Regions from separate parts of the Fundidesulfovibrio sp. YSD1 genome, predicted to be linked through region 1. Evidence: predicted binding sites of a transcription regulator. Region 1 holds the regulator's gene; each other region holds the start of a gene.
The links. The regulator sigma-54, encoded in region 1, starts transcription at its own class of promoters, with help from an activator protein. The targets are predictions, from matches to a motif close to CTGGCACGGNNNNTGCTT.
Positions count from the first base shown of each region.

Region 2: the regulator sigma-54 is predicted to act here: its motif matches at 2,831-2,848, upstream of ACZ5V4_RS15100 (PEP-CTERM sorting domain-containing protein).
Region 3: the regulator sigma-54 is predicted to act here: its motif matches at 5,929-5,946, upstream of ACZ5V4_RS04945 (PEP-CTERM sorting domain-containing protein).

Region 1 covers NZ_AP043666.1:142,912-153,370, reverse strand. The annotation lists gene rapZ (RNase adapter RapZ) at 1-400, opposite strand, end outside; gene ACZ5V4_RS00795 (PTS sugar transporter subunit IIA) at 515-967, opposite strand; gene hpf (ribosome hibernation-promoting factor, HPF/YfiA family) at 967-1,503, opposite strand; gene rpoN (RNA polymerase factor sigma-54) at 1,545-2,984, opposite strand; gene ACZ5V4_RS00780 (KdsC family phosphatase) at 3,178-3,738, opposite strand; gene ACZ5V4_RS00775 (CTP synthase) at 3,735-5,372, opposite strand; gene ACZ5V4_RS00770 (phosphoribosylformylglycinamidine synthase subunit PurQ) at 5,516-6,328, shown strand; gene tadA (tRNA adenosine(34) deaminase TadA) at 6,690-7,160, shown strand; tRNA gene ACZ5V4_RS00760 (tRNA-Ser) at 7,182-7,275, shown strand; gene ACZ5V4_RS00755 (helix-turn-helix domain-containing transcriptional regulator) at 7,406-7,564, shown strand; gene ACZ5V4_RS00750 (hypothetical protein) at 7,776-8,498, opposite strand; gene ACZ5V4_RS00745 (bacteriohemerythrin) at 8,725-9,129, opposite strand; gene ACZ5V4_RS00740 (hypothetical protein) at 9,126-9,548, opposite strand; gene ilvC (ketol-acid reductoisomerase) at 9,686-10,459, opposite strand, start outside.
Region 2 covers NZ_AP043666.1:3,236,222-3,246,680, forward strand. The annotation lists gene trmD (tRNA (guanosine(37)-N1)-methyltransferase TrmD) at 1-957, shown strand, start outside; gene rplS (50S ribosomal protein L19) at 994-1,347, shown strand; gene ACZ5V4_RS15090 (ribonuclease HII) at 1,538-2,164, shown strand; gene ACZ5V4_RS15095 (YraN family protein) at 2,146-2,550, shown strand; gene ACZ5V4_RS15100 (PEP-CTERM sorting domain-containing protein) at 3,018-3,848, shown strand; gene ACZ5V4_RS15105 (hypothetical protein) at 4,002-4,205, opposite strand; gene rsmI (16S rRNA (cytidine(1402)-2'-O)-methyltransferase) at 4,284-5,129, shown strand; gene ACZ5V4_RS15115 (two-component system sensor histidine kinase NtrB) at 5,122-6,636, shown strand; gene ACZ5V4_RS15120 (Hpt domain-containing protein) at 6,687-7,034, shown strand; gene ACZ5V4_RS15125 (glycosyltransferase family 2 protein) at 7,332-10,103, shown strand; gene ACZ5V4_RS15130 (ABC transporter ATP-binding protein) at 10,204-10,459, shown strand, end outside.
Region 3 covers NZ_AP043666.1:1,034,110-1,044,568, reverse strand. The annotation lists gene ACZ5V4_RS04970 (ABC transporter substrate-binding protein) at 1-1,428, shown strand, start outside; gene ACZ5V4_RS04965 (ABC transporter permease) at 1,817-2,794, shown strand; gene ACZ5V4_RS04960 (ABC transporter permease) at 2,797-3,729, shown strand; gene ACZ5V4_RS04955 (ABC transporter ATP-binding protein) at 3,736-4,716, shown strand; gene ACZ5V4_RS04950 (ABC transporter ATP-binding protein) at 4,713-5,720, shown strand; gene ACZ5V4_RS04945 (PEP-CTERM sorting domain-containing protein) at 5,990-6,886, shown strand; gene ACZ5V4_RS04940 (hypothetical protein) at 6,947-7,360, opposite strand; gene ACZ5V4_RS04935 (aspartate:alanine exchanger family transporter) at 7,418-9,079, opposite strand; gene ACZ5V4_RS04930 (hypothetical protein) at 9,134-10,459, opposite strand, start outside.

The DNA of each region.
Region 1 (10,459 bases):
TGCGCCTGCGCTCCTCCTCCACGGCCTCGCCCAGGCCGTAGCCCTCGGACTCGAAGGGGTGGGGCCTGCGCGTGGTGGCGTAGCGGCGCATGATCTCCTGGGTGGACGCCTCCACGAACACGATCTGCGGCGAGTCGCCCGCGGCCCTGAGATCGGCGATGGCCGGCTCCCAGCCCGTGACGAAATCGGCCTCGCGCAGGTCCATGCCCAGGGCCAGGCCCCGGTAGCGGTTGGCCCCCTGGCCCTTGAAGAGGCTCACGAGCTTGGGCATCAGGCTGGCGGGCAGCCCGTCCACGCAGAAATAGCCCAGGTCCTCGAAGACGTTGAGCGCCGTGGACTTGCCCGATCCGGACAAGCCCGAAATCACGACGACCGGCAGGTCGGCACCAGCACCCGGCATAGCCCAGCTCCTTGTGAAAAGTCCCCGCACGCTTTCGCGGGCGGGGACTTCCTAGCACGACATCGGTCCGGTTGCATGACGGAAGCGGCCGCGCCTTCCCGAGGCTTCACGCCATCAGGAATGGCTGGCCAGTACCCGCCAGAGGCCGTCCTGGTCCTGGGCTTCGAGGAAGGACTCCCTGAAGCCTTCGTCCGAGAGCAGCCTCGATATCTGCGCGAGGATGCGCAGGTGCATGCCCGCCACGTGTTCCGGGGCGAGCACCAGGAAGAATATCCTGCACCGCTTGTGGTCCAGGGCCTCGAAATCCACCCCGGACTTGCTGCGGCCGACCACGATGACGATCTCCCCCAGGGAGTCCATCTTTCCGTGCGGGATGGCCACGCCGTCGCCGATGCCCGTGGTGCCCAGGTTCTCCCTGTCGAGCAGGACCCTCAAGGCTTTTTTCGGGTCCACGTCCGCGAAGGCTTTCGCCACGGGCGCCACCAGTTCGGCCAGGACCTCGGGCTTGTCCGAGGCCTTGAGGTCGTCCAGCACGAAATCCCTGCGCAGGAACTCTCCCAGCCGCATCAGAGGGATACTCCAGGGTCGATCAGGCCGTAGTCGGCGTTCTTGCGCTTGTAGATCACGTTGATGCGCTCGCTCTCGGAGTTGAAGAACACCAGGAACTCGAACTTCATGGCGTCGAGCTGCAGGGCGGCCTCTTCCACGCTCATGGGCTTCGGGTTGTACTTGTCGGACTCCTCGATGGAGCTGACCTTGCCCTCGGCCATGCTGACCACGCCCATGGTCACGGAGGCGGAGGCGGCCTTGCGGCGGTCCTTCATCTTCTCGCGCATCTTGCGCATCTGGGCTTCGAGCTTGTCCGTGATCATGTCGATGGTGGAGTACATGTCGTCGGAGCGCTCATGGGCGGAGATGTGCATGGCGTCGGCGTCGATGACCACGTCCGCGATCTGGCGGGTCTTCTCCACGGAGAGGGTGACCACGACCTCGGCGTTCTCGGCGTTGGGCATATATTTGTTGAGCTTGTCGAAACGCTTGCCAGCGTATTCGCGCAGACCGGGAGACGGCTCGAAATTCTTGAAATGGAAAGCGATGTTCATGATATCCTCCGGAAATGGCCGCTTTGGACGATGCGGCGTTTTTACAGGACTTCCTTGCGCTTGGACGAGGACTCGATGCCCATGGCCATGCGGTACTTGGCCACGGTGCGCCGGGCTATGTTCACCTGAAGCTTCTGCTTGAGGATGTCCGCGATCTGCTCGTCGCTGACGGGCTTTTTCGGGTCCTCCGCGGCGATGAGCTGCTTGATGAGCGCCTTCACCGACTCGGAGCCCACGCTCGACCCGTCGTCGAGCTCCAGGGCCGAGTTGAAGAAGAACTTCAGCTCGAAGATGCCATGGGGGGTGGCCACGTACTTGCTGGTGGTGATGCGGCTGACGGTGGATTCGTGCATGCCGATGTCGTCGGCCACGTCCTTGAGGATCAGCGGCTTCAACTTGGTCACGCCTTCCTCGAAGAAATCGCGCTGAAACTTGACTATCGATTCCAGCACCTTGAACAGCGTGCGCTGGCGCTGGTAGAGGCTCTTCATCAGCCACTGGGCCGAGCGCATCTTGTCCTGGAGGTAGTCCTTGTCCTTGCCCGTGCCGATGCGGGACATGTCCTCCATGTAGTACGGGGAGAGCTGGAGCTTGGGCAGGCCGTCCTCGTTGAGCACGATGACGAAATCCTCGCCGTACTTGTACACGTAGGCGTCCGGGCTCACGTAGACGGGATCGGATCCGCTGAAGTGCGAGCCGGGCATGGGGTCGAGGGACTGGATGATCTCAAGGTATTCCTTGATGTCCTCCAGCGTGATCCTGAACTTCTTGGCCAGCTGCTTGTAGCGCTTCTTCTCCAGGTCCTCCAGGTGGTCGCGGACGATCTCCAGGAGCACCGGGTCCTTGTAGCGGTAGACCTCCAGCTGCACCAGCAGGCACTCCTGCGGGGTGCGGGCGGCCACGCCCACGGGGTCGAAGCGCTGGAGCGTGTAGAGAACCTTCTCCACCATGGCGGGCTCCACGGCGCAGTCGGCCGCGATGTCCTCCACGGACTCGCCCAGGTAGCCCTGGGCGTTCAGGTTGCCCACGATGCCCTCGGCCACGCGGCGCTCTTCGGGCGTGAAGGGCGAAAGATTGATCTGCCAGGCGAGGTGGCCCTCCAGGGAGGGCTTGGAGGAAAGCCTGGCCTCGAAGGACATGCCCTCCTCCGGGGCCTCGTACTCGCGCACGGTGGCCTGGCGGGAGGTGGAGGCGAAGTCGCCGATGTAGTCGTCCCACTCGGCGGTCTTGAGCAGCTCGCGCTGCATGGCCCCCTCTTCCTGGGTGGCGTCCGGCGCGTGGGAGTCTTCCGCGATGGTGGGCTCGGGCCGGTCGTCGTCCTGGTAGGTCTCCTCCAGAAGGGGATTCTCGAGCATCTCCTTCTGGACGGTCTCCACCAGCTCCAGCCTTGAGAGCTGCAACAGCTTGATGGCCTGCTGCAACTGCGGAGTCATCACCAGTTGCTGCGAAAGCTTGAGTTGCTGTCTGAGCTCAAGAGCCATGCGCGCTCGGTACCTCTCGGTCGGGTTCAGGGGCTAGCAAGAAAAATGCCGGAAACACCTAATCGGCAACGGCGGTTATGCACTAAAAGAGGGAACGTGGCAAGACTTGACGCGGTTTCTCCGCAAGGCCCAAGGGTGCGCCGGGCGGTTTTGCAGGTCGCAAGGGGAGCAAGGCGGCGTTTTCGGGGCCGTTTCAGCACGACCAGCGGTCCCAGATGCCCGAAAGCAGGCCCTGGGCCAGGAGCAGGAACCTCGCGGCCTCCCGCACCGCCCCGTGCCCCCCGGGCCTGCGCGACACCCACTGGGCCAGGCGCAGCACCTCGGGCTGGGCGTCGGAGGGGGCCATGGGCAGGCCCGCGCGGGCCATCACGGACGCGTCCAGCCAGTCGTCGCCCATGTAGGCGGCCTGCTGGGCCTCCAATCCCTTCGATTCCAGAATGCCCTCGAACACGGGCAGCTTCTTCAGGTGCCCGCCGTGGAACTCGCGGATGCCGAGTTCGCGCATGCGGTGCTCGGCCTGGACGTTGCCCAGCCCCGAGATGACCGCCACCTCGATCCCGGCCTGCATGAGGAGCTTGAGCCCCATGCCGTCCTGGACGCCGAAGCGCTTGAAGCCGACGCCGTGCTGCGAGGCCCCGTCGTGCCAGACGCCGTTGTCCGTGAGCACCCCGTCCACGTCCAGGACGAGGAGCTTCACGGACCTGGCCAGGCCCAGGGCCCGGCGGTTGACGCCGGGCCTGACGGGCCGCCTCACTTGCCCTCGCGGGCGGCCTTGGAGGCCCTGATGAACTCGCGGAACAGCGGGTGCGGCTTCATGGGGTTGGACTTGAACTCCGGATGGAACTGGCAGCCCAAAAACCACGGATGCCCGGGCAGCTCGACAACCTCCACCAGGGACTCGTCCGGCGAGAGCCCGGAGAAGACCATGCCCTTCTCCTCCATGCGCGCGAAGTAGGCCTTGTTGAACTCGTAGCGGTGGCGGTGGCGCTCCTCGATGTTGGCGGCCTGGTAGGCCTCCATGGCCGCGGTGCCGGGCTTGACCACGCAGGGGTAGGCGCCCAGGCGCATGGTGCCGCCCATTTCGGAGTCCACGTCGCGCTTCTCCACCTTCTTGGTGCGGAAGTCGTACCATTCGCGCATCAGGTAGATGATCGGGTCGGGGCTCAGGCGGTTGAACTCCTCGGAGTTGGCCTCGGGCAGGCCGAGCACGTTGCGCGCGAACTCGATGCAGGCCAGCTGCATGCCCAGGCAGATGCCGAAGAAGGGAACCTTGTTCTCGCGGGCATACCGGATGGCCGCGATCTTGCCCTCCACGCCGCGCGAGCCGAAGCCGCCGGGCACGAGGATGCCGTCCATGCCCGCCAGGCGCTCGGCCACGTTGGCCGGGGTGACCTCCTCGGAGTTCACGTAGACCAGGTCGACCTTCACGTCGTTGGCCACGCCGCCGTGCACCAGGGCCTCGTGCAGGCTCTTGTAGGCCTCCTTGAGGTCCACGTACTTGCCCACGATGCCGATGGTCACCTCGCCCTTGGGGTGGGCGAGCTTCCTGCACAGGTTCTGCCAGGGGTCGAGCTCCGCGTTCTTGGCGGGCAGGCGCAGGAGGATGGCGATCTTCTGGTCCACGCCCTCGGCGTAGAGCTTGAGGGGCACCTCGTAGATGCTTTTCACGTCCACGGAGGTGAACACGGCGTCCGGGTCCACGTTGCAGAAGAGCGCGATCTTGCTCTTGAGCGACTGGTCCAGGTCGATCTCGGAGCGGCAGAGGATGATGTCGGGCTGGATGCCGATGGAGCGAAGCTCCTTGACGCTGTGCTGGGTGGGCTTGGTCTTCAGCTCCCCAGCCACGCGGATGTAGGGGATCAGCGTCAGGTGGATGTAGAGCACGTTCTCCTTGCCCAGGTCCGTGCGCAGCTGGCGGATGGCCTCCAGGAAGGGCTGGCCCTCGATGTCGCCCACGGTGCCGCCGATCTCGATCAGGGCCACGTCCTCGTCCTTGGCCACGCCCAGAATGGCGCGCTTGATCTCGTCGGTGATGTGCGGGATCACCTGCACGGTGCCGCCCAGGTAGTCGCCCCGGCGCTCCTTCTGGATCACGTTGAAGTAGATGCGCCCCGAGGTGATGTTGTTGGCCTGGGACATGGCCACGCCCAGGTAGCGCTCGTAGTGGCCCAGGTCCAGGTCGGTCTCGGCCCCGTCGTTGGTGACGTAGACCTCGCCGTGCTGGAAGGGGTTCATGGTGCCCGGGTCCACGTTGATGTAGGGGTCGAGCTTCATGATGGTGCAGCGAAGCCCGCGCGCCTGCAGAAGCGCGCCGATGGAGGCCGCGGCCAGGCCCTTGCCCAGGGAGGAAAGCACGCCGCCGGTGACGAATATGAACTTGGTCTTCATAGGGATAGAGACTCCTTGGATGCTCTGGAAGAAACATGGAAAACCCCCGCCCGGTTGACGCCTTGCGCGGGGGCACGTAATGTCGCTCGGATACGTCTAAGCGACCGGCCCGGATTTTTCAAGAAACCCCTGGAGCATTGTTCATGGCCCAAGTGAGAACCCTGGTCATCACCGGATACGGCACCAACTGCGAGGCGGAGTCCGCCCACGCGGCCAAACTCGCCGGTTCCGACCAGACGGACATCGTCTTTTTCTCCGACATCATCGCCGGACGGGTGCGCCTGCCCGGCTACAATTTTCTCATCTTCCCCGGCGGATTCCTCGACGGCGACGACCTTGGCGCGGGACAGGCCGGGGCCATCCGCTGGAAATACGCCAAGCCCGTCTCGGGCGACCCGCTGCTCGACCAGCTGCGCGCCTTCTTCGAGGACGGCGGGCTGATCCTTGGCATCTGCAACGGCTTCCAGCTGCTGGTGAAGCTCGGCCTCCTGCCCGCGCTGGACAACAAATATTTCGAGCGCCAGGTGACGCTCTCCAACAACGACTCCGGCCGCTTCGAGGACCGCTGGGTCACCGTGCGCGTGAACCAGGCCTCGCCCTGCGTGTTCACCAAGGGGATCGAGCACCTGGACCTGCCCGTGCGCCACGGCGAGGGCATGGTCATCCCCGAGGACAACGCCACCCTGTCGCGCATCGTCACCGAGAACCTCATCGCCCTGCAGTACGCCGACCCGGCCACCGGGCGGCCCAGCATGGAGTATCCCTACAACCCGAACGGCTCGCCCATGGCCATCGCCGGGCTCACCGACCCCTCGGGCAGGATTCTCGGGCTCATGCCGCATCCCGAGGCCTTCAACGACCCCACGAACCATCCCGGATGGACGCGCGGGGAAAAGCCGCGCCTGGGCATTTCCATCCTTGAGAACGGCATACGCCATCTCAAGGAGAATGCGTAGGGCGAAGAAGAAGAGCAAACGGCCGCAATGACGCCTTCCATGGCCTCGGGGATTGCGCGCCCGGACGCCCAAGCCGATCCAAGCTGCCGGCGCTTCGCGCCTCTGGCGCAAGCGCCAGCGCAAGATCGCCTTGAACGCCCGGGCGCGCCCCCCCCGAGACCACGGGAGGCGTTTCGCTTGGCCGCAGGTTTTGGGAAAAAAACAAGAGGCATCACCCCGCGCGGGATTCCAAAGGGCGAGAGCCCTTTGGCCGCCGGAGGCTGAATAACGTCACCCCTCTCACACCATGAAAGCCCCCTCCCCTCCCGTTTCCACGCTCCTGAACCAGCCCCCTCCAGGCTGGCGGTCCTGGCGGCTGGTGATGACGCGCGCGCTCAAGCAGGCCTGGCTCGCGGGCAGGCGCGGCGAGTCGCCCGTTGGGGCGGTGGTGATCGAGGCGGCCACGGGGCGCGTGCTGGCCGAGGCCTGCAACGGCCCCATCGGCGCGAGCGACCCCACGGCCCACGCCGAGATATTGGCCTTGCGCCAGGCCGGTCAGGCCCTGGGCAACTACCGCCTGAACGGGGCGATACTGGCCGTGACGCTGGAACCGTGCCTGATGTGCGTGGGGGCCATGGTGCACGCGCGCATCGGCGGCTTGGTGTTCGGCGCGCGCGACCCCAAGGCCGGGGCCGTGGTCTCCAACCTGGACCCGGCGGGGCTGGCGTTTTTGAACCACCGCTTCCCGGTGCTGGAGGGCGTGCTGGCCCAGGAGTGCGGGGCGACGCTGACGAGATTTTTCGCGGGCAGGCGCAAGGAGAAGAGGCTTGCCAACCGCGCCGGATTCGACTAGTTTGCGCTTCCCCATCGGCGCGGAGAGGTACCGAAGTGGCCGTAACGGGCCCGACTCGAAATCGGGTTGTGGGCTAATAACCTGCACGTGGGTTCGAATCCCACCCTCTCCGCCATCTTACTTCCCGTGCATTTTCGCATAGTCAAAACGATCCCCAGGGATCGTTTTTTTTGTTGCCTTGACTTCCGTATCCGAACGGGTACGCCTGTGGGCAATGCCGCCAAGTCAAAGGGCTATTCAAGGAAATCAGTAAGTTCGACGCTGTGCAGTACCTCGACAGCGAGGAAATGATTGCCGAATACCTCGCCGCCGCTATGGAAGACGAGAATCCCGATGTGTATTTGGCTGCGCTTGCGGATGTGGCCAAGGCGCGCGGGAGAGCGCAACTGGGCATGGGCTCCTGACTGGGAAGGGGGAACTTTTAGTAGACCTTGCCCGGGGCGAAGCCGTGGTTCGATACGATCATGAAGATCACGAAGGCGCTCGGGGTGCCGCTTGACTTGAAATTGAGATAAAAACTTGCATGGTGGCTTCATTGCACAATGCGCACATTGGAAGCACAAGCGTGCTCCCCGCAGGCCAAGTGATACGGCTACGCTTTCCGACTACAACAAGCTACTTCTTATTATTTTTCTTGTTATTTTGTTGACTGTTAACTGGAGGATCTAGTGATGGCGTAAAATAATTCGCACTGATTAGCTGCGGAAATTGCTTTAATTTTTTGTTCATGTCGCGCCCAACAAACCGTACCATTCCATTGTCTAAATATTCAACTATCTCCACTTGCGTCCCAAATTCAAACTTGACATACTGAATTATTGTCGAACCATCTGGCCATGGGATGTGAGGAATGTACTTCCTTGTTTTTGCATATCGAACCCCTTTTGTGATGACGGGATAGTCTCGATTGAACTTTGCGACCTGCTCATCAATGGCTTGTGACTGAGTGGCTTTGTATTTTTGTGTCTCATAATATTCAAATATTGATATAACAGAATAAACAAGAATCCAAACAAAGATGCAGCCAAAAACAAAAGTTCCTAGCCCAGAAGACCTATTTCCCTGTAGACTTGTGCCCCTAGACCATCCGCTACCACCAGCCCATGTATTATGACTTGAGGAGACAGAAGAAGCCGATGCTTCCCCATTGTTATTGCTTGTTGAAAAGTCTGAACTTCCTATTCCGTAAACAGCAGACTGTGAGCTATAGTAGCGTTCAGAGTTTTCACGCTGATGGCGATGAAAGATGTTTCCTTCTTGATAACCGACTGGCATCGATTGGCCGTGCTTGACAGCGCTATCAACCTGCTGAAATAAGAAGTTTTCATCTTCTGACATGTCATCGTCCATTCGTGCTATTTTGGTTTATCTATTCATAACACATGCAAATGAACTACACCAAGTTTGCTAATAGGTCAAAAACACTGCCGATCCGCCCGCCTCGGTTCCCAGAAATATTGGGCTACTTTCACTGTTGCGATTAAGTTCAAGAGAGGAATCAATCGCATGAAAATCCAGTCTAGTTAGAGCCTAGACCTGGAGACTACCACTCTGCTCCGTCATCTCACTCCCCCTTCCGCCACTCAAAGAACCCCTTGTCCTGCACGCGGATATGGTCCACGAGCCAGCGCAGCAGAAACCGCAACATATCGAGCGAGGTCCATTCGCTGTCAATGAGCGCCTCGCCGCTGAACATGTTGGTGCGCCGCATGAACTCCCCGTGCATCTGGCGGTGTTCGTGCAGGCCATGCCAGCCGGAGGCCTCCATAATCGCCTCTTCGTCCTCGAAGTGCGTGGCCGCGTAGGCCTTCATCCCCTGGAGGGCGTCCAGCGCTCCCTGCCCGTACTGTCCCCGGCTCATGCGCTCGTCGAGCTCCACGATCATCTCGAAGAGCGCCCGGTGCTGTTCGTCGATGGGTTCCACGCCGAGTTCGAGGGCCGGGTCCCAGGCTTCAGGTGCGTTGATCATTTGTGCGCCTTCCTCAGTTCGTTGATGAACGCTCCCACGTTCTTGTCCCCGTGCGCCTGGCGCGCCACGACCCAAACGCCCCAGAAGATGGGGATGTTGCGGTTCTCGACGGTCTCGTAGAAGGTGTCCAGGCCGGTTGCGATCTGGGCCGTGGTCAGGTTGTCCATGTACTTGGCGGTCTGGGCCATGATGCTTTCGATCACGTCCGTGCAGACCGTGTAGTTGTCACGGATGACGATGTGGATCAGGCTCTCGGAGAGGGCCATCCCGTCGAACACGCCCAGGATGATGTCGAGCTTCTCCGTTTCGGGGATGCTGCGCCAGTAATGGCCGTCGCGCCGGTCCTGCGCCTGGGCCTGCGCGGCGGCCAGGAGCGTCACGAGCGCGATCAGCACGGACAGACGCCTCAATGTCAGCATGGTCGGCCCCCTGAAGAGGGCGGAGGATTTCACGAACGGCATCGGCACCACCAGATAAGGTACTTCTCCCAAGGCATATAAAAAAAGGCCGTGGTCCCGTCCAGGACCACGACCGATTTTTCAGGTATTCCTACCAACTATTTCTTGAGCCAGCTCATCATGGAGCGCAGCTTGCCGCCGACTTCCTCGACCTTGTGTTCCGCGTTGACGCGGCGCATGGCCAGGAAGTGGGCGCGGCCGCCCGCGCGGTTCTCCAGGATGAACTCCTTGGCGAACTCGCCCTGCTGGATTTCCTTGAGGATCTTGGCCATCTCCTTGCGGGTCTCGTCGGTGATGATGCGCGGGCCGCGGGTGTAGTCGCCGTACTCGGCGGTGTCGGAGATGGAGTAGCGCATCTTGGCCAGGCCGCCCTCGTAGATCAGGTCCACGATGAGCTTCAGCTCGTGCAGGCACTCGAAGTAGGCGATCTCGGGCTGGTACCCGGCGTTGACCAGGGTCTCGAAGCCGGCCTTGATCAGCTCGGACACGCCGCCGCAGAGCACGGCCTGCTCGCCGAAGAGGTCGGTCTCGGTTTCCTCGCGGAAGGTGGTCTGGAGCACGCCGGAGCGGGTGCCGCCCACGCCCTTGGCGTAGGCCAGGGCGATGTCGAAGGCCTTGCCCGAGGCGTCCTGGTGCACGGCGGCGATGCAGGGCACGCCGGAGCCCTCGGTGTACACGCGGCGCACCATGTGGCCGGGGCCCTTGGGGGCGACCATGATCACGTCAACGTCGGCCGGGGGCACGATCTGGTTGAAGTGGATGTTGAAGCCGTGGCCGAAGGCCAGGACCTTGCCGGCCTTCAGGTTGGGCTTGATGCACTGGGCGTAGAGGTCGGCCTGGTACTGGTCCTGGATGAGGATCATGATCAGGTC
Region 2 (10,459 bases), 650 kb from region 1:
TGCGGGCGCTACGAGGGGATCGACGAGCGCCTGCTCGACCTTTTTCCGGTGGAACTCGTGTCCGTGGGCGATTTCGTGCTCTCGGGCGGGGAGTCGGCGGCAGTGTGCCTGATCGAGTCCGTGGCCAGACTCTTGCCCGGGTTCATGGGCAAGGAGGAGTCCGGGGAGGAGGAGAGCTTCTCGGCCGGGCTCCTGGAATACCCGCACTACACGCGCCCGGAGGTCTTCGAGGGGCTCAGGGTCCCGGACGTGCTCCTGGGCGGGGACCACGCCAAGGTGGCGGACTGGCGGCGGCGGCAGGCGCTCTCCCAGACCCTGGCCAGGCGGCCGGAGCTCCTGGCCGAGGCGAGGCTTGACGGCGCGGACAGGGCCTTCCTGGCCTCCGAGCCGCGCACGCTCCTGTCGCGCAACCTTTACGTGGCGCTGGTCCACGGACCGGTGCTCAACAAATTCGGCCACACCGTCACTGTGTCCTTGACCAACCTTGACCTCCACGATATAGCCCGCATTTCCCGAACGTACGCGATGGCGGGCTTCATGGTGGTCACTCCCCTGGAGGACCAGCAGGCCCTGGCGGCGACGCTGACCAGACATTGGACGGACGGACCGGGAGGCAGGGCCAACCCCGACCGCGCGGAGGCGCTGGGGAAGGTCCGGGTGACGGCGACCCTCGCGGAGGCCGTCTCCCAGGTGCGGGAAGCTTCCGGGCGCGACCCCTGGGTCCTGGCCACCAGCGCCAGGCCGGACGGGGCGGTCACCCCGGGGCAGGTGCGCGAAGCGCTCGGCTCGCGTCCCGCGCTTCTCGTGTTCGGAACCGGTTCCGGGCTCGCGCCCGAGGCCTTGGCGCTCACGCACGCGCTCCTGGCCCCGGTCAGGCCCTACGGCGGGTACAACCACCTCTCGGTGCGCAGCGCGGCCGCGATTCTCGCCGACCGGATATTGGGCGATATTTTTTAGGGCTTCCCGGCGAAGCCAGTCATAAGGAGACAGGCCATGGACATCATCCGTCAGATCGAGAACGAGCACATCCGCCTGGATATGCCCCAGTTCAAGCCCGGCGACACCGTGAAGGTGCACTTCCGCATCCTCGAGGGCGAGAAGGAGCGCATCCAGGTGTTCCAGGGCGCGGTGCTCAGGCTGCGCAAGGGTTCCACCAACTGCACCTTCACCGTGCGCAAGGTGTCCGACGGCGTGGGCGTTGAGCGCGTGTTCCCCATGCACTCGCCCTTCATCGAGCGCGTGGAGATCGTTGCCGAGGGCAAGGTCCGCCGCTCGCGCCTCTACTACCTGCGCAAGCTCAGGGGCAAGGCCTCCCGCATCAAGACCAAGAACGACTGGCACAACTAGTCCCCGTCGTCTTCTCCGGCCAGCTCCCGGCCGGGACGCATTCCATAGGGGGCCGGGGGAGAGCCTTTGCTTCGCAAGGGCTTTCCCCCGGTCTTTTTTCAAGGAGCCCCGCATGCGCCAGCACCCGGCAAGGCCCTTCCCGAGATGTCCGGCTTGCTATCCCGTCTCGGGGCGCGGGGCCTAGGCGCGCATGTCACTCGCCATCCTCACCGCCGGAGTGGACGAGGCCGGGCGCGGCTGCCTGGCCGGGCCCGTGGTGGCCGCCGCGGTCATCCTCCCCGCCTCGTACGATCTGCCCCGCCTGACCGACTCCAAGAAGCTCACCGCGCAACGCCGCCTGGCGCTGGAGAAGGCCGTGAAGGTCCAGGCCGTGGCCTGGGGCCTGGGCGTGGTGCGCGCGGAGGTGATCGACCGGGTGAACATCCTCCAGGCCACGTTCATGGCCATGGCCCGGGCCGTGGCCGTGATGAAGCTTCGCCCCTCCCGGCTCGAGGTGGACGGCAACAAGATCATCCCCTCGCGCCTGCTGCCGTTCGACGGCCTGGCCCAGAAGGCCATCGTGGACGGCGACGCGCTCGTCCCGGCCATCTCGGCGGCCTCGATCCTGGCCAAGACCTTCCGCGACAGGTTCATGGAGCGCATGGACGCGCGCTTCCCGGGCTACGGACTGGCCGGGCACAAGGGCTACGGCACGGCCGAACACCTGAAGGCCGTGGCCGCGCTCGGGCCGTGCCCGCTGCACCGCCTGACGTTCAGGGGCGTGCTCCCGGAAAAGCCCACGGTGCGCGAGGAATTCCAGTGCCTGCCGGGCATCTGAAGCTCGGTCGGGAAGGGGAGGAGGCGGCCGCGCGCCTGCTGCGTTCCCTCGGGATGAGCGTGATCGAGCGCAACTACCTCTGCCGCAGGGGCGAGGTGGACCTGATCTGCCGCGACGGGGAGTACGTCGTGTTCGTGGAGGTCAAGACGCGCGGGCAGGGCAGCCTGGCCAGCGGCACCGACGCCGTGGACCGGGGCAAGCGCGCCCGCATCGTGCGCGCCGCCGCCGAATACCTCTCCGCCAATTCGCTTTGGGACAAGCCCTGCCGTTTCGACGTGGTCAGCGTGGTCGCGCGCGCGGGCGCGCTCGAAGCCTCGCACCTGGCCGACGCGTTTCAGGCCGAGTTCGACGGCGGCGGCGCGGGCAGGGGCTGGCAGCCCTGGTAGGCGCGTCCGGCGCATCCCCCACCTTTCTGACTTCACCCCGCCTCAAGCCCCCGCTTTCCGGCTGACACTCGCGCGGGAAGCCTCCCCTGTCCGTTTCGCCCGCGATTTGCGCCTTGCATGGCGCCGCAAGCAGTCAGCTTATGGCGGAACCAGTGCGAGTCGAATTTCTTTACAGAAATAATGTCGACAATATTGACAGGTTGAATGCGCGGGAAAAAGAATTTTTCAGAATATCCCATCTCGGACGGCCGTGTCCATTGCTTTTCCGGAATGTCCCCAGCGGGCATGTATTTTGCTCAACAGCGCAGGATCGTACGGCTTTTCGGCAGAAGGCGGCCACAAGCAGGGAGTTGCGAAGAGTTTAATTGCAGACTCCAATCCAGGCCCTGGATGGCTGTCGGCGGCAATCGGCGGCAATGGCATGATGAGACAGTCTTTCATCACTCAACGACCGTGGAGAGATCGGGATGAAAAAAATGATGTTCCGTTGGATGTTATGTGTTTTTGCACTTACCGTGGTTTGCGGTTCGGCCAGCGCAGCAACAATCTACAATAGCCTTCCCATTCCTTATCCGCACAACATCCCCAGCCTGGGATACGAAGCCACTTCGACTCGAGAGTTTGGAAACGCCATCCAATTCGCCGGGACGGAGAGGGATCTCACGTCCGTCACGGTCGCCATGAGCGACTGGGCATGGTTCACCGGCAATGCGACGAATACCGGTTGGGGCGGCGTGTACCCCAATGGCTACTCCATGGATTTCACGCTGAACCTGTACAACGTCAACCCGGCTCCGGGAGCCGTCACCCCGGGAAGCCTCATCGCGAGCCTGGCCACCACCGCGACCGTTCCGCTGCGTCCTGACGGCTGGGACATGAACGGCATTCTGTTCAACATCGTCTTCGACGCCACGTCCTTCGCCATCACGCTCCCCGACGAGATCGTATTCGGGCTTTCGTACAACACCCAGCACTACGGCAATAATCCCACAGGAGTGTCCGGGCCGTACAACTCCCTCAACTTCGGCCTCAACACGTCCGGTCCTTCGGTCGGAACCGATCTGGATGCCGACTCCGTTTTCTGGAACACGTCCCACGGCCCGTTCTATTCCGACGGCGGCGCGGCAGGCGTGTCGCTCTTCAGAGCGGACAGCGGCTGGACCGGCTACACCCCCGCGATCATGTTCACCGCCGCGGATGCCCCCGTGGCAACCCCCGAGCCCGGCACCATGCTGCTCATGGGCCTGGGGGCCATCGGCGCCGGCTTCATGCGCCGCCGCGACCGCAAAGCCGCCTAGTCCCCGGATTTCCCCCGGCAACAAAAAAACGAGGAACGGAGCCGTCAGGCTCCGTTCCTCGTTCGAAACTCGTCGTTCCACCGGCGACGCCCGCGAAGCGGAGGGGGATTCCAAAGGGACCCCGTCCCTTTGGCCGCCGGAGGCTTCCTCTTCTCAGATGACCACGTTGCCGACGATCCGGCCCTTTTCGGCCTGCTCGTAGACGTGGGTCCAGGCGTTCACGGACACGGGCTGGCTCACGGGCGTGCGCTCGAATTTCGCCACGGCCGCCTGCTGCGGGTCGAAGGTCACGAGGCTCTGCGACAGGGCCACGGACAAGGGCCCGCCGGTGCCCGGGTTGTACTCGAAGTCGGCCATGAAAAACTCCTATTCCCGGCCCCGCAGGCTGTCAATGGCCCGCTTGCATTCGTGTTGCCGCCGTGAAATAAGCTCTTCATGAGCGTAATTCCGGGTACTTTGTGGATCGTGGCCACGCCCCTGGGCAACCCCGGCGACCTGACGCCCAGGGCCCGCGACGTGCTCTCGCGCTCCACCCTCGTGCTCTGCGAGGACACCCGCAGGGCCGCGCGGCTCTTCTCCACCCACGCCATCGAGCCCGCGCGCTTCCTCTCCCTGTACGACCACAACGAGGAAGGCCGCATCCCCCAGGTGCTCGGCCACCTGGAGGCGGGCGGCGAGGCCGCACTCATCTCGGACGCGGGCACGCCCGTGCTCTCCGATCCTGGTTTCCTGCTGGTCCGGGCCTGCCGCGAGGCCGGGCACGCCGTGCGCCCCGTGCCCGGGCCGTCGGCCGTGATGGCCGCGCTCTCGGCGTCGGGGTTGGCCCCGCAGCCCTTCGTTTTCCTGGGCTTTCTGCCGCGCAAGGCGGGCGACGTGCGCCAGGCGCTGGCGCGCTTCGCGGACGCGGGCTGCACCTTGGTGTTCTTCGAGCGCAAGGACCGCCTGGGCAAGTCCCTCTCCGAGGCGCTTTCGGTGCTGGGCGAACGCGACTGCGTGATCGCCAGGGAACTGACCAAGACCCATGAGGAGTTCCTGCGCGGGCGAATCTCGGATTTCGCGGGCAAGGACCTCGACCTGCTCGGCGAGATCACCGTGGTGCTCGGCCCCGCGCTGGAAAAGGCCCACTCCGGCGAGGAAGAGGCCCGCGACGTGCTCGCCCAGGAGTTGGCCAGGGGCGGCAAGCCCAAGGAGGTTGCCCGCCGTGCGGCCGCGCGCCTCAAGGGCGTGGGCGTGAAGGAAATCTACGAGATGCTGGCTGCGCAGGAGCGGACGCATGGGTAACCAGCTGCCGGAGGGCTACTGCCTGTGGGAGATGGAGGACACCGCCTTCCGCGTGGGCATCATGGGCACGGGCCCGGGTTTTCTCTCCATCCTGGACATCATCCACAACGAGTCCGTGGGCGAGTTCCTGCCGCCCATGGAGCTCAAGGCCCTGAGCGAGCCAGGCCCGGAGAAGGAGAAGCTGCGCGACCCGCGCGTGGCCGGACTGCCCGTCTATGACACCTACCAGGCCATGCTCGCCGCGCACCCGGACATCAATCTGCTCATCGAGCTTTCCGGCAAGCGCTACAAGGTCAAGAAGATCGTAACGTCCCTGCCGGACCAGGTCAGCTTCATCGACCACACGGCCTCCTTCTTCCTTTGCGCGCTGAACAAGTTCGCGGCCATCAGCGCGCGCTGCCAGCTGAACCTGGACAACCAGCGCGTGCTGCTCCAGGCCATCATCGACGAGGTGCCCGAGGACATCCTCCTGCTCGACAAGCACGGCAACGTGGTGGACTGCAACCGCAACGTGGTGGTGCGCCGGGGCCTCTCCAAGGAGGAACTGGCGGGCAGGCCCTGCTGGGACGTGCAGTCCGTGAGCGACAACGTGCCCTTCTGCCACCCCGAGACCAAGGACTGCCCGTTTCACTCGGCCCTGCGCACCGGGCGCAAGGCCGAATCCCTGGAAACGCGCATCAGCAAGGAGGGGCGGCTCCTGTACTTCCGGGAATACGCCTACCCGATCTACGACGCCTCGCACAACCTGACCCACGTGATGGTCATGCGCCGCGACATCACCACGCGCACGGAGCTGGAGAAGCGCGCCCAGCAGACCGAGAAGATAGGCGTGGTGGAGCGGCTCTCGGCCTACATGGCCCACGAGATAAGAAACCCGCTCTTCGCCATCGGGGGCTTCACCAACTCGCTGCTCAAGTCGCCCAACCTCTCGGAGCGCGAGCGCGAGAAGGTGCGCATCATCCTGGAGGAGACGGCCAAGCTCGATCGCATCCTCAAGGAGATGATCGGGTTCTCGCGCCCCGGAGCGGACCAGCCCACGGAGATCGACCCCGCCGGGGTGGCCCGCGAGGCCGTGAGCACCATGCGCTCGGGCTTTCTGCCCAAGGGCGTGGAGATATCCTTCCTCTCGGGCGAGCGCCTGCCCAGGGTCAAGGCCCACGAGGACACCCTGCGCCGCGCCGTGATGCACCTGGTGACCAACGCCGTGGAGGCCATGGACGGTCCGGGCTTCGTGGAGGTGGCGGTGGCCATGTCCGGCGGGCAGGTGGGGCTCAGCGTGAGCGACAACGGCCGGGGCATGCCCAAGGACGTGCTGGAGCGGGTCTTCAGCCCGTTCTTCAGCACCAAGGGCAAGGGCTACGGCCTGGGCCTGGCGCTCATCCGCAAGGCCGTGGAGGACTGGGGAGGGCAGGTGGAGGTGGTCAGCCGCGAGGGCCACGGCACCACCGTGACCCTGCGGCTCGCGCCGGTGCTCGACGTGCCCGGGGACGCGCCCGCCAAGGGCTGAAACGGAGAAACCGGTCGCCTCCCCCGGGCGGGCGACACGAGGAAGACATCATGGAACTGCCACTCGTCGACATGGAAAAACTCCTGGTGCGCATGGAGGACGACCGCGAGCTGATCCGGGAGATCTTCGAGGTCTTCATCGAGGAGTACCCGGAGCGCCGGTCCAAGTTCGAGCGCGCCCTGTCCGGCGACGACACGAAGACCATGGTCCTGCTCGCGCACTCGCTCAAGGGCGCCAGCGGCACCCTGCACGCCGAGCCCCTTCGCCAGCTCTGCTTCGAGCTGGAGCACGCCTCGCGCACCGGCGACTCCGCGAGGATCGCCTCGTTCACTCCCCTCGTGCTCGACATGCTCGACAAGACCGCCAAGGCCATGGAGGAGCTCAAGGCGCGGCTGTAGGGCGCGCCGCCGCACCCCCGCCCGTCGCTCCCCCCGCGTCGCGCGGGGCCGCCTCCCGGTTTCGCCCGGTTTCGCGAAAATCCGTCAAGGGAAATTATCGTAACCGCTTCGTGCGCAATTTTCGTAACCGGAGCGCGCCGCCGCTTTCCCGAGGAGCCCTGGCGCGGCTTCCCGGGCTCCCCCTCCATTGGCACCCCCCTTGCTTACGCAGCCTCGCGCGCTTGCGCGCCGCTTCCGGGCCCCGGAAGCCACCAAGCGAAAAAACCGGCGCACGACGCCGGAAAGGACGAGGACACCATGTTCCAGATGGAAGGCGGAGCCGCCGGTCAGAGCATCTTCGAGCGCCCCCGAGTGCACGGGCGCTTCCTGTTTCTTGGCGACAAGAAGTTCTTCATCAAGGGCGTGACCTACGGACCGTTCCCCGAGAACGCCGACGGCGAGCCCCTGCCCGAGCCCGAGCGCGTGGCCGAGGACTTCCGCCTGATGCGCTCCATCGGCGTGAACACCATCCGCGTGTACTACGTGCCGCCCAAGTGGTTCCTGGACACCGCCGCCCGCCACGGCGTCCACGTCATGGTGGGCATCCCCTGGCCCCAGCACCTGTGCTTCCTCGACCAGTGGGAAGTGAAGGAGTCCATCAAGGACGCCATGCGCGAGGCCGCCCGCGCCTGCGCCGGCCACCCGGCCCTCCTGGCCTACCTGATCGGCAACGAGATCCCCAGCCACATCGTGCGCTGGAGCGGCGCCCGCAAGGTGGAGAAGTTCCTGGCCAAGCTGGCCGCCATCGTGCGCCGCGAGGACCCCACGGGCCTGGTGACCTACGCCAACTACCCGTCCACCGAGTACCTGAAGCTGCCCTTCCTGGATTTCCTCTGCTTCAACGTCTACCTGCACGACGAGAAGAGCTTCCGCTCCTACGTGAAGCGCCTGCAGAACGTGGCCTGCGACATCCCGCTGGTGCTCTCCGAGTTCGGCATGGACTCCATCCGCCACGGCGAGGCCGCCCAGGCCTCCTTCCTGGACTGGCAGGTCCGCGCCGCCTTCGAGGAAGGCGTGTCCGGCACCATGGTCTTCGCCTGGACCGACGAGTGGTACACCGGCGGCCACCTCATCGAGGACTGGAAGTTCGGCATCGTCGACGCCGACCGCAAGCCCAAGGCCGCCTTCGAGGCCGTGTCCAAGGCCTACGCCAACCCGCTGCCGCCGCTGCCGCCCGAGCAGCCCATGATCTCCGTGATCGTCTGCGCCTTCAACGCGGACTCCACCATGGAGGGCTGCCTGGCCAGCTTCCAGCACGTGGAATACCCCAACTTCGAGGTCATCGTGGTGGACGACGGCTCCACCGACAAGACCGGTGAGATCAGCGACAAGTACGCCGCCAAGTTCCCGTTCATCCACGTGATCCACCAGCCCAACCTGGGCCTGTCCGCCGCCCGCAACGTGGGCATGCACGCGGCCAAGGGCGAGATCATCGCCTACACCGACTCCGACTGCTACGTGGACCCCCACTGGCTGACCTATATGGCCTGGGCCTTCCGCGACCGCCGCTTCGCGGCCATCGGCGGCCCCAACCTGCCCCCGCCCGAGGACAACCGCACCGCCGCCTGCGTGGCCGTGTCCCCCGGCGCGCCCACGCACGTGCTGATCACCGACGAGATCGCCGAGCACATCCCCGGCTGCAACATGGCCTACCGCCGCGAGGCCCTGCTGGACCTGGGCGGCTTCGACGCCACCTACCGCGCGGCCGGCGACGACGTGGACCTGTGCTGGAGGCTCATGGACATGGGCCACACCATCGGCTTCCACGCGGGCATGATGGTCTGGCACCACCGCCGCAACACGGTGAAGGCCTACCTCAAGCAGCAGAAGGGCTACGGCCGCGCCGAGGCGCTCCTCATGCCCAAGCACCCGCAGCGCTTCAACGTGCTGGGCAACTCCCGCTGGGCCGGGCGCATCTACGGCGACATCTCGGGCGCGCTTCTCTCCACCCGCCCGGTGATCTACCACGGCGTGTTCGGCTCCGGGCTCTTCCAGACCCTTTACGAGCCCAAGGGCAGCCTGATGGCCTATCTGCCGCTGTCCTTCGAGTGGATGATGGCCGCCTTCGCGGTGCTGGCCACCGGCTTCGCCTTCGCCCCCATGTTCGCGGTGGGCGCGGCCATGCTCTTGACCACCCTGGCTTTTGTCGGCCACCGCGCCGCCCAGGCCAAGCTGCCCAAGGCCCACGACAACTTCCTGTCGCGCGTGGTCATCACCATGCTCACGCTGGCCCAGCCCTGGATTCGCGGCAAGGCCCGCTACCAGACCCTCATGGACCTGCGCCGCGCGGGCCGCAAGAGCCTGTCCCGCGGCAGCATGGCCGTGCTGGGCCTGCCCGAGGAAGCCAACCTGCCCAAGTACACCTTCTGGCAGCGCATCAAGGACACCTGCTCCATCTTCAGGCGCGGGCTCAAGTTCCACCGCTTCTTCTGGAACAACGCCTCGCTGGAGCGCGAGGACGTGCTGGACCACATCCTGCGCGTGCTGCGCACCCTGAACGTGAGCCACTCGACCGACACCGGCTACGCCTCGTCCTCCTCCACCCCGTGGGACCTGCGCGTGCAGCCCGGGCTCATGACCGCCATGAAGCTGCGCGCCACGGTGGAACACCACGGCGGAGACAAGCGCTTCGTGCGCCTGGCCGGGTCCATCGCGCCCACCGGCTTCGCCCTGGGCCTGACCGGGCTGTGCGTGGCCGCCGGAGCCGTGTGCCTGGCCATGGGCGCGCTGATCCCGGCCGCCGCGTGCGGCGGGGCCGCCGCGCTCACCGTGCTGTGGACCGCCAAGGGCATGTCCTCCTCGGCCGCCATGGTCACCAAGCTGGCCCAGCACCTGATGACCTGCAAGCACGGCTGCACCCTGGACGAGCCCGCCTGCGCGGCCAACGCCCCCGAAGCCGCCAAGGAGGCCTCCTCCGTGGCCGTGAAGGAAGTGGTGGTGGCCGAGACCGCCGAGACCCTGGACGTGGCCCAAGAGGCCCCGGCCAAGGCCGAGTCCGCCCGCGTGACCGTGGACGCCCCGCTTCAGTAGTGACATAGCGAACGCACTCGCGTATGACCCTGCCCGGGCCGGGGAGGCTTAAGCCTCTCCGGCCCGAATGCGGTCGAAACCTTACTTCCCCCACGAGATTATGGCCGTCTTCCTGAAACTGCTTGGGTACCTGCGGCCCTACAAGTTCCTGTTCCTGTTCTGCCTGGGGCTGGTCGGCGTGCTCTCGGCGCTGGAGCTGCTCAAGCCCTGGCCGCTCAAGCTGGCCGTGGACCAGGTCATCGCGGGCAAGCCGTTGGAGTTCATGGGCTTCTCGCTCGACGCCCACACCCTCACCGCCAGCGCGCAGCTGGCCGTGGTGGCCATCTCCATGGTGGCCATCCACTTCCTCACCGGCT
Region 3 (10,459 bases), 890 kb from region 1:
CAGCTCTCCGGCAACCTGCTGTCCTACGCCGAGTGGGTCTTCGACCCCCTGGTCCGCTGGACCAAGGACATGAAGATCGAGGCCAGGCTCGCCGAGAAGTGGGAGCAGAAGGACCCCCTGACCCTGCGCGTGTACCTGAAGAAGGGCGTCACCTTCCACTCCGGCAACCCCATGACCGCCGCCGACGTGAAGTGGACCTTCGACCGCATCCGCAAGGCCCCGGACTGGAAGGCCCTCTACGACGCCTTCAAGGACGTGGTGGTGGTGGACGACCACACCTTCGACTTCGTGTTCTCGCGCCCCGAGCCCCTGGCGCTGAACCTCATGACCTACATCTTCCCCATGGACTCCAAGTTCTACTCGGGCAAGGACGCCCAGGGCAAGGACAAGGACCTGGTCTCCAAGACCGACCCGGTGTTCGCCAACTCCAACGCCTCCGGCACCGGCCCCTTCAAGGTGGTCTCCTACGAGCCCCAGGTGAAGATGGTCATGGAGCGCAACGCCGCCTACTGGGACAAGAAGACCAAGGGCAACGTCACCCAGATCGTGCTGACCCCCATCAAGAACGCCGGCACCCGCACCGCGGCCCTGCTCTCCGGCGACGTGGACTTCATCAGCCCCGTCAACCCGCAGGACCAGGACCTGATCAAGAAGGACAAGAACCTCTCCCTGGTGAACATGCCCTCCGGCCGCACCATCACCATCGGCTTCAACCCCGACGCCCAGCCTGAGTTCAAGGATGTGCGCGTGCGCCAGGCCGTGATCGCCGCCGTGAACAACGCCGGCATCGTGGACAAGATCATGAACAAGCTGACCGTGCCCGCCTACCAGCTCTCCGCCAAGGGCATGTCCGGCTACAATGCCGACCTCAAGGCCCGCTTCGACATCGAGAAGGCCAAGAAGCTCATGAAGGAAGCCGGCTTCGAGAAGGGCTTCAACGTGACCATGATCGCCCCCAACAACCGCTACACCAACGACGAGAAGATCGCCGAGGCCGTGGCGGCCATGCTGGCCAGGATCAACATCAAGGTCGACCTGAAGACCATGCCCATCACCCAGTACTGGCCCGAGTTCCAGAAGCGCCAGGCCAGCCTGCAGATGGTCGGCTGGCACCCCGACACCGAGGACTCCGCCAACTTCTTCGAGTTCCTGCTCTTCTGCGTGGACAAGGAGAAGGGCTTCGGCGCCTACAGCGCGGGCTACTGCAACCCCAAGCTCGACGAGTTGGTCAAGTCCGCCGGCACCGAGACCGACCTCAAGAAGCGCAACAAGATCCTCCAGGACGCCGAGAAGATGGCCTACGACGATGCGGCCACCATCCCGCTGCACTACGAGCCGCTGTCCTGGGCGGCCAAGAAGAACGTGAAGCTCGACACCTGCATCAACGTCCAGAACTTCCTGTACCTGGGCGACCTGGTCATCGAGTAGGTTTGACGCCGTGACGGCCGGGGGAGGCGAAGCTGCCTCCCCCGGCCTTTTCGCGCCTGCGCCGCCCCGTTGCCGCCCGCCACGGTCTGTTTGCGCTGGACCGGCGGCCCGGAATCGGCTATGCGGCTGCGCCCGGTCCGGAAAGTTCGGGCCCCGGCGCCGGCCCTCCGCAACCCGGAGGGAGCCTACACCCGGGCGCGCGAGCCTGCAGCGCCCGGAGCGCGGGGAAAAGCCCCGCGGCACATTTCCTGATCAGTATTCGCATTCGCGGCGTTTCGCCGCCCGGCCCCGGAAGCCAGTCCTCGGAGGGCGCGGGCGGGCGAGCGCATGCCCCTGGCCCCGGGCCGGGGGGGCGGCGGGAGTCCCCGGCAGGGGAGGGAGGTCAAACATGTTCGCCTTTTTCGTCAGACGGGCGGGCCAGGCCCTCTTGGTCATGGCCATCATCAGCCTGGTCTGCTTTGCCGTGCAGCACAAGATCGGCGACCCCATCCGCGACCTGGCGGGCGAGTCCGTCTCCGAGGTGGAGCGGGCCAAGCTGCGCGAGAAACTGGGGCTCAACGACCCCCTGCACGTGCAGTACCTGCGCTTCGTGACCAACGCCGCGCAGGGCGACCTGGGCATCTCCTACATGTTCGGCAAGCCCGCCCTGGACGTGATCCTCCAGAAGTTCCCGGCCACGGCGGAGCTGGTGCTCTGCGCGGTGCTCTGGGTGCTGGCGCTCTCCTTGCCGCTGGGCATCTACGCGGCCATACGCCCGCGAAGCGCCATGACGCGCGTGATCATGGGGGCCTCCATCGTGGGCGTGTCCATCCCCGTGTTCCTCATCGCCATCATCCTCATCTGGATATTCTCGGTCTACCTGGGCTGGCTGCCCTCCTTCGGCCGGGGCGACACGGTGACGCTCCCGTGGGGCTGGACCACGGGGCTTCTCACCTGGGACGGCATCGAGCACATGGTCCTGCCGTCCATCTCGCTGGCCTCGCTCACCCTGCCGCTCTTCATCCGGCTCATCCGCTCGGAGATGATGGAGGTCATGCAGAGCGAGTACGTGAAGTTCGCCTACGCCAAGGGCCTGCCCTTGTGGCGCATCTACCTGGTGCACGCCTTCAAGAACACGCTCCTGCCCGTGATCACCGTGGGCGGCGTGCGCATCGGCACCATGCTCGCCTTCACCATCCTCACGGAGACGGTGTTCCAGTGGCAGGGCATGGGCTTCATCTTCCTGCAGGCCGTGGAGCGCGCCGACACCTCGCTCCTCGTGGCCTACCTCGTGGTGGTGGGACTCATATTCGTCAGCGTGAACACCGTGGTGGACCTGGTCTACGGCCTGGTCAACCCCATGGTCCGCGTGGCCGGGAGGAAATAGCCGTGCTGGCAAAATGGAACGCCTTCAAGAACTCCTGGCTGCTCTACCGCTTCCTGCGCGACCCCGTGGCCGTGGCCTGCGCGGTGGTGCTCGTGGTGCTCTCGGCCTCGGCCTTCCTGGCTCCGGTGGTGGCCCCGCACGACGTGTACGACGCGGCCAACATCGACATCCTGGACGCCCGCACCGGCCCGGCCTGGATGGAGGACGGCTCGGCCCGCTTCCTGCTCGGAACGGACCAGCAGGGCCGCGACCTGCTCTCGGCCATGCTCTACGGCATGCGCACCTCGCTGATCATCGGCGTGGGGGCGACCATCCTGCAGTGCCTGATCGGCGTGGTGCTGGGGCTCACGGCGGGCTACGCGGGCGGCAAGACCGACTCGTTCCTCATGCGCCTGGCCGACGTGCAGCTCTCGTTCTCCACGCTCATGGTGGCCATCATCATAAGCGTGCTGGTGGACGTGCTCCTGGGCCGCCACGCCCTGGCCCTGCGCGAGCAGATGGCCGTCCCGCTCCTGGTGCTGGTCATCGGCCTGGCCGAGTGGCCCCAGGTGGCGCGCACGGTGCGCGCCTCGGTGCTGGGCGAGAAGAAGAAGGAATACGTCGAGGCGGCGCGGGTCATCGGGCTCTCCCCGATACGCATCATGTTCCGCCACATCATGCCCAACACGCTCTCCCCGGTGCTGGTCATCGCCACGGTGCAGGTGGCCGGGGCCATCATGAGCGAGGCAGCGCTCTCCTTCCTGGGGCTCGGCATGCCCGTGACCAGGCCGTCGCTGGGCTCGCTCATCAAGACGGGCTTCGAGTACATCTTCAGCGGCGCGTGGTGGATCACGGCCTTCCCGGGCATCCTGCTGGTGGTGCTCATCCTGGTGATCAACCTGCTGGGCGACTGGCTGCGCGACTTCCTGAACCCCAAGCTCTACAAGAAGGGGTAGACGGCCGTGAGCACAGAAACGCTTCTCTGCGTCAAGAACCTGGAGGTCACCTTCGCCCTGCGCTCGGGGGACTTCCAGGCCGTCAAGGGCGTGAGCTTCGAGCTCGACAAGGGCGAGCGCCTGGGGCTCGTGGGCGAGTCCGGGGCGGGCAAGTCCATCACGGGCTTCTCCATCATCAACCTGATAAGCGCCCCGGGGCGCATAAGCGGCGGCAGCGTGCTCTTCGAGGGCCAGGACCTGGCCAGGCTCTCGCCCGAGAAGATGCGCTCCATCCGGGGCGACCGCGTGGCCATGATCTTCCAGGACCCGATGATGACGCTCAACCCCGTGCTCACCGTGGGCCAGCAGATGATCGAGACCGTGCGCGCGCACATGGACGTCTCCAAGGCCGAGGCCCGGCGGATCGCCGTGGAGAAGCTCGCCAAGGTGCGCATCTCCTCGCCGGAGCGCAGGCTCGGGCAGTACCCGCACGAGTTCTCGGGCGGCATGCGCCAGCGCATCGTCATCGCCATCTCGCTTTTGGCCAACCCGGCGCTGATCATCGCGGACGAGCCCTCCACGGCCCTGGACGTGACCATCCAGGCCGAGATCATGGATCTCCTGCTCGAGCTCTGCGAGTCCGAGCGCATGGGGCTCATCCTCATCAGCCACGACCTGGGCGTGGTCAGCCAGGTGACCCAGCGCATGGCCATCATGTACGCGGGCTCCATCGTGGAGATGGGCCAGACCGCGCAGATCATCGAGAACCCTCGCCACCCCTACACCCAGGGGCTCCTGGCCGCGCTGCCCGGCCAGCAGGAGCGCCGCGGCAGGCTGAACCAGATACCCGGCGTGATGCCGGGGCTGACCAACATCCCGCCCGGGTGCGCCTTCCACCCGCGCTGCAAGGCCGCCATGCCCGTGTGCTCGCAGGCGCAGCCCGCCCTGTGCGACCTGGGCTCGGTTTCCGTGGCCTGCCACGCCGTGAACAAGGAGGCCGCCCGATGAGCTCCCTGGTTGAAATCAAGAACCTCGAGAAACGCTTCGACATCTCCGGCGGCTTCCTGGACCAGCTCAAGTTCGAGGGCGGGCGCTTCACGCGCAAGCGCACAGTGGTCAAGGCCGTCAACGGCGTGAGCTTCTCCATCGACAAGGGCGAGACGCTCTCCGTGGTGGGCGAGTCCGGCTGCGGCAAGTCCACCCTGGCCCGGGCCGTGATCGGGCTGCACGCGCCGAGCTCCGGCGAGGTCTGGTTCGACGGCAAGCGCGTGGACGACCTGCCCGCGCAGGTCATGCGGCCCTACCGCAAGCGCATGCAGATGGTCTTCCAGGACCCATACGCCTCTTTGAATCCCAGGCTCACGGTGCGCTCCATCCTGGAGGAGCCCGTGCGCATGCACTTCCCCGCGCTCTCCCCGGCCGAGGTGGCCGACCGCGTGGCCCACGTGATGTGCCAGGTGGGCCTGGACCCGGCCTGGGCGGGCAACTACCCGCACGAGTTCTCCGGCGGCCAGCGCCAGAGGGTGTCCATCGCCCGCGCGCTCACCGTGGACCCGGAGTTCATCGTGGCCGACGAGCCCATCTCGGCCCTGGACGTGTCCATCCAGGCCCAGATCCTGAACCTGCTCATGGACGCCCAGGACGAGCGCTCGCTCACGTACCTGTTCATCAGCCACGACCTGGGCGTGGTGCGCCACATCTCCACGCGCGTGGCCGTGATGTACCTGGGCTGCCTGTGCGAGCTGACCACGGCGGACGAACTCTTCGCCAACCCGCTGCACCCCTACACCCGGGCGTTGCTCTCGGCCATCCCGCGCCTGGGGGCCGACCCCTCGCGCCGCGTGCGCCTGGAGGGCGAGATCCCCTCGCCCATCAACCTCCCGCCCGGCTGCGTGTTCCACGGCCGCTGCCCCCACGCCGACGCCCGCTGCCGCGAGGAGATCCCCCAGGCCCTCACGGCCGGGGAGGGGCATCTGGTGGCCTGCCACGCCGTGCAGGAAGGGCGCATCTAGATATCGGTTTTGCGCCTGTAGAATCCATCCTTGTTGCCGGGTGCGAATGTAAGAATGCCCGACAGTAATTGTAGTTTGTTTACAGAAAGCCTGGCTGCGGAATGGTCCGCAACCGGGCTTTCTTTTAAGTAATGTTCAAACAGCTGAATTTAATTGTCGAAACAAGGTCGGTGTGGGCATTGTGCCAGAAATGACATAGTAAATATGGATGGAACGGGACTTGCTGGGTCAAGCTTCCAAATGACCGCGAACACTCTGGAGGCAAGACCATGATCCGCTCCTTGAAGACCATCCCCCTGACCCTGTGTGCGTGCCTCTTTCTTGCCGGGCAAGCGCAAGCCGTTCCCGTTGTCCTGCCCAACCCGACGACCCCGCCTGGCTACGCCATCCAGTACGACCAGTTCTATTCGTACGCGGCGCACCTGCTCACGGCCTGGGGCCTCCCGGGCTACGACTTCGCCTCCGGCACGGGCGGGCTCGACCTGATCGTCTACACCGGCGCTGGCGGAGCCAACAACACCACCATCGGCGCAGGGAACGCCTTCTCGTTCCCGGACCCGCTCCCCGCTCCGGGCGGCGGCACCTCGACGTTCTCGGGAATCTGGGGGCCCACTGGGTCCAACGCGCCCGTCACCGTGAATTACCTGCTCAACTACCTCCACGCCACGTTCGGCGACGACGTGAACGTGCCGGTGTTCTATTTCGACATGGCCGAACCCGGCAACAACGCGAAGCAGAACCTGGACGTGGTAGGCCAGGTGACGATCATGAACGGCGCCACGACCGTGGCCTCCTGGTCCTTCGACAACTTGGCCAACGGCGTGTTCGACCCCACCGCGTGGGTGACCTCCCCGGGCACCATCACCGCGCCCAACCCGCTCAACCCCCTGGGCCCCACCTTCACGGTGGACAACAACCTGGGCAACGGCAAGCCCGACTTCATCGTCTACTCGCCCAGCATGGACCTGACGCTGTACACGAACCCCGCGTACACCATCGAGTTCGACTTCAGGATGCGCGACCTCGACGGCTCATTCGAGGAACTCTTCCTCACCGGAGCCATCCAGCCCCACGACTTCGTGGCCACGCCCGAGCCGGCCACGCTGGCCCTCATGGGAATCGGAGCCCTGGGCGCGGGCCTGGCTCGCCGCCGCAGGGGAAGGTAAGGCAGAACGAAACCGCGAAAACAGAAGGGGCGTCCGCGAGGGCGCCCCTTTTTCGCGCGGCTACTCCTCCAGGAGTCTCCAGGCGAAGCGCGAGGCCAGTGCCTCGCCGACCTCCACGGGCTCCTCACCGGCCAGGCCCGCCAGGGCCGACGAACCGGGGGTGGCGGCGACGATGGCCCGGACGTCCTCGAACAGGGCCTCGAAGGCCTCGCGGGCGCTGTCCAGGAGGGGGTTGCCGGCGTGGGCGTCCACGCTGGCCATGGCGTCGGAGATGAGCGAGGCGACGTCCTGCCATTGGTCCCCTTCGCCAGGGGCCTCGGGGATGCGCGCCAGCACGCGCCAGGCCGGGGGCTGCCCGCCCGCCTGGGTCACGAAGGTCTTCGCGCCCGGGAAGGCCCTTTCGCAGGCCCTGGCCACCGCGTCCGCGAGGGCCTCGCCGCCTTTTATGATGAAGAAGATGCCGCGTTCGTCCACGCACTCCTCCTTGGCCGGGATTGTCCGCCCCGGGCCGAGACGGCGCGGACGGCTGCCTTAGAAGCGTACCAGAAGCGCGCCCAGAAGCGCCAGCAGCACGTTGGCGAAGGTGTAGGTCCCGGCGTAGCCGAGAGCTGGCAGGGAGCTCCTGGCGGCCAGGGTGACCACCTTGAGCCCGGGGGTGGAGGTCATGGCCCCGGTCATGGCCCCGAAGAGGATGGCCGGGTTCATGCGCAGGACGAAGCGTCCGAAGGCCAGGCCGCCGAACAGGCTCACGGCCGAGATGGCGATGCCGCAGAGGGTCAGCTCCGTGCCCATGTGCAGAAGCGCATTGAGCGCCCCCTCGCCCGCCTTGAGCCCCACGCAGCCCATGAAGAACATGAGCCCGAGTTCCGCCAGTATCCAGCGCGCGGCCGGGGGCACGCGCCCGAACGTGGGCGAGGCCGAGCGCGCGAACCCGAACACCAGGCCCATCACCAGAAGCCCGCCCGCCTGGCCGAGCCCCACGGTCAGGTCGCCCACCTTCAGGCGGATCGCGCCGAGCGCCAGCCCCAGCATGATGCCCGCCACGAAGGCGATGAGGTCCGTCTCCACGATGGTGCGCTCCACGTAGCCCAGGGCCTTGACCACGGCCTCCAGGCGGTGCTTGAGCCCGGCCACGGTGAGCACGTCGCCTTTTTCCAGGATGATCTCCGGGCGCGGCGCGATGGGGATGTGCGAGCGCACCAGGCGGATTGCCGTGCAGCCCTGGCTGGCGATGACCCCCGCCTCGCCCAGGGGGCGGCCCGCCGCTTCCTGGTTGGCCACGATGATGTCCACGGTGTCGATGCTGTCGGAGAGAAGGTCCAGGTCGATGACCTCGCGCCCCACGCGCTCGGCCACGTAGGAGACGCGCTCCACTGGCACGGTGACGGAGATGACGTCTCCCTCGGCCAGCACCGTGCCGGGCACGGGGTTGAACACCGAGCCGTCGCGCTTGATGGCCTGGATCACGCAGTGCCCGCCCTGGCAGAGGTCGGTCTTGTCGAAGCCCCGTCCCACCAGTTCCGCGCGCTGCACCTCGAAGGCGCGCAGCTGCGGCGGCGGCCCGGCGGAGTGGAGCTCCTCGCCGGAGTCCTCGCGGTAGCGGTGCTCCTTGGAGAGCGCCTGGGCCTCGGCGGCCAGGTTCACCCTGAGCACCACCGGGGCGAAGCGGATCAGCGTGAGGATGCTGAAGAGCCCCACCAGGTAGGTGAGCGCGTAGGCCGAGCCCATCTGCACGAGCGCCGGGGCCGAGTCGGGCGTGGCGCTACGCAGGGCCTCCTGGGCGGCCACCAGGGTGGGGGAGCTGGTCAGGGTCCCGGCCATCATGGCCGCGGCCGTGGCGGCCGGGAAGCCGAAGAGCCTGCTCATGCCGAAGGCCGTGGCCGCGGCCAGCACGCCCACGGCGATGGTCAGCGCCAGGTAGCGCGCGCCGTCGGCCAGCAGGATGTTGAAGAAGCGCGGCCCGGCGGTGAGCCCGATGGAGTAGATGAACAGGGTGAAGCCGATCTCCTGGAGCATGGGCGGGGCGTGGAACCCGAAGTGCCCGAAGATCATCCCGGCGATGAGCACGCCCACGGGCGCGGAGAGGTGCACGTGGCGGATGGTTATCTTGCTGATGGCGTAGCCGCAGGCCAGCACCGCGAAGAAGAGCAGCAGCGGCTGCGAGGTGAACAGCGCGGCGAGATCGATGACCATGAGGCGAGTCCCCACCTTTTGAAGTTCCGGGGCGGCCCCCCGGAGTCCCCGGTTCTAGCGCGTTCTCTCCGACCCCGCCACGGGCCCGTCCACGGGCGGGCCAGTCCTGGCGGCCAGCTTCTGGAGCGCGTCCAGGTAGGAGTCGGCGTAGTCCAGGTAGAAGGCCAGCCCCCGGGAGAAGTTCTTGCCCAAAAGCCCGTCCAGGAAGAGCTGGCTGATCTCGCGTTTGCGCAGGAGCACGTACTGCGAGAGGATGAACATCTGCCGGGTCTGGGCGTCGAGGTCGCGCAGGACGCGCGCCAGCGCGCTCCTGCCGCGCGGCTGGTACATCCAGAAGTAGAGGAAGTCCAGCGAGTTGACGATGACCGCGTTGACCAGGTCCGAGCGCTTCTCCTCCACGGCCCTGACGAAGCGCTTGGGGTCGGTGAGCATGGCGGGCACGTCGGCGGTGGGGAAGAGCACCTCCAGCTTTTCCTGCACGGAGGTCATCTGGGCGATCTTTTCGTGGTAGTCGCGCAGGCGCTGGCGCATGTTGTTCTCGCGGTCGGCCAGGCCCTCGATGACGCCCGCCACGCAGTCCGAGGAGAGCTTGGAGATCACGGCGGCCCACTGCTGGAGGATGGGCGCGGCCGAGGCGGGGTCGTGGGGCGAGATGGCGTAGGCCAGGGCCGCGCTCAGGGCCGTGGCCAGGGGGATGGAGAGGATGCTGCGGAACAGGTTCCAGAACGCCGCCTGCCTGGGCAGGCCCCGGATGAGGTTGTGCGTGCAGATGTAGACCCCGTTGACCAGGGCCATGATGGCGTAGAGCGCGGTGGGGTTCGTGGAGACGTTTATGCCCAGGCCCTTGTCCAGAAAGAGCGTCTTCACCGCGTAATCCAGGAGCGGCACGGAGAAGCCGGTGTAGAGGAGCGACTCGCACAGCCTGCTCCAGCTGACGTAGTCGTTCCACTTGAGCAGCGGCGTGCGCGACAGCCCGCCCCCGCCCAGCACCGACTGGATGATGTTCCGGAAGCCCGTGATGGCGAACCAGATGAACGCCCCGAACCAGGACAAAAGCCACCAGTCCTTGGTCATGGCGAAGGTCAGGAAGGCCGGGATGAACCCGGCGGCGACCATCAGGGCGTTCTTGAAGGCGCTGTTCAGGTAGGGCAGCACGGGGTGCGGCCCGCCGTCCGACGCGGCGCCGTTCAGGGTGAAGTGGTTGCCGCAGCCCTTGCGCAGCCCGCCCATGATGGCGATGTTGGACCTCCCCGGCGCGGCGGGCCAGATGTCGGCGCACTTGAACTCGCGCCGGGCGCGGTAGCCCACGAAGCGGGGCAGGGGGAGCCTGCGCGCCGCCTCGAAGAGCCCGTCCAGGGTCGGGTGCGTGCTCTCCCTGGG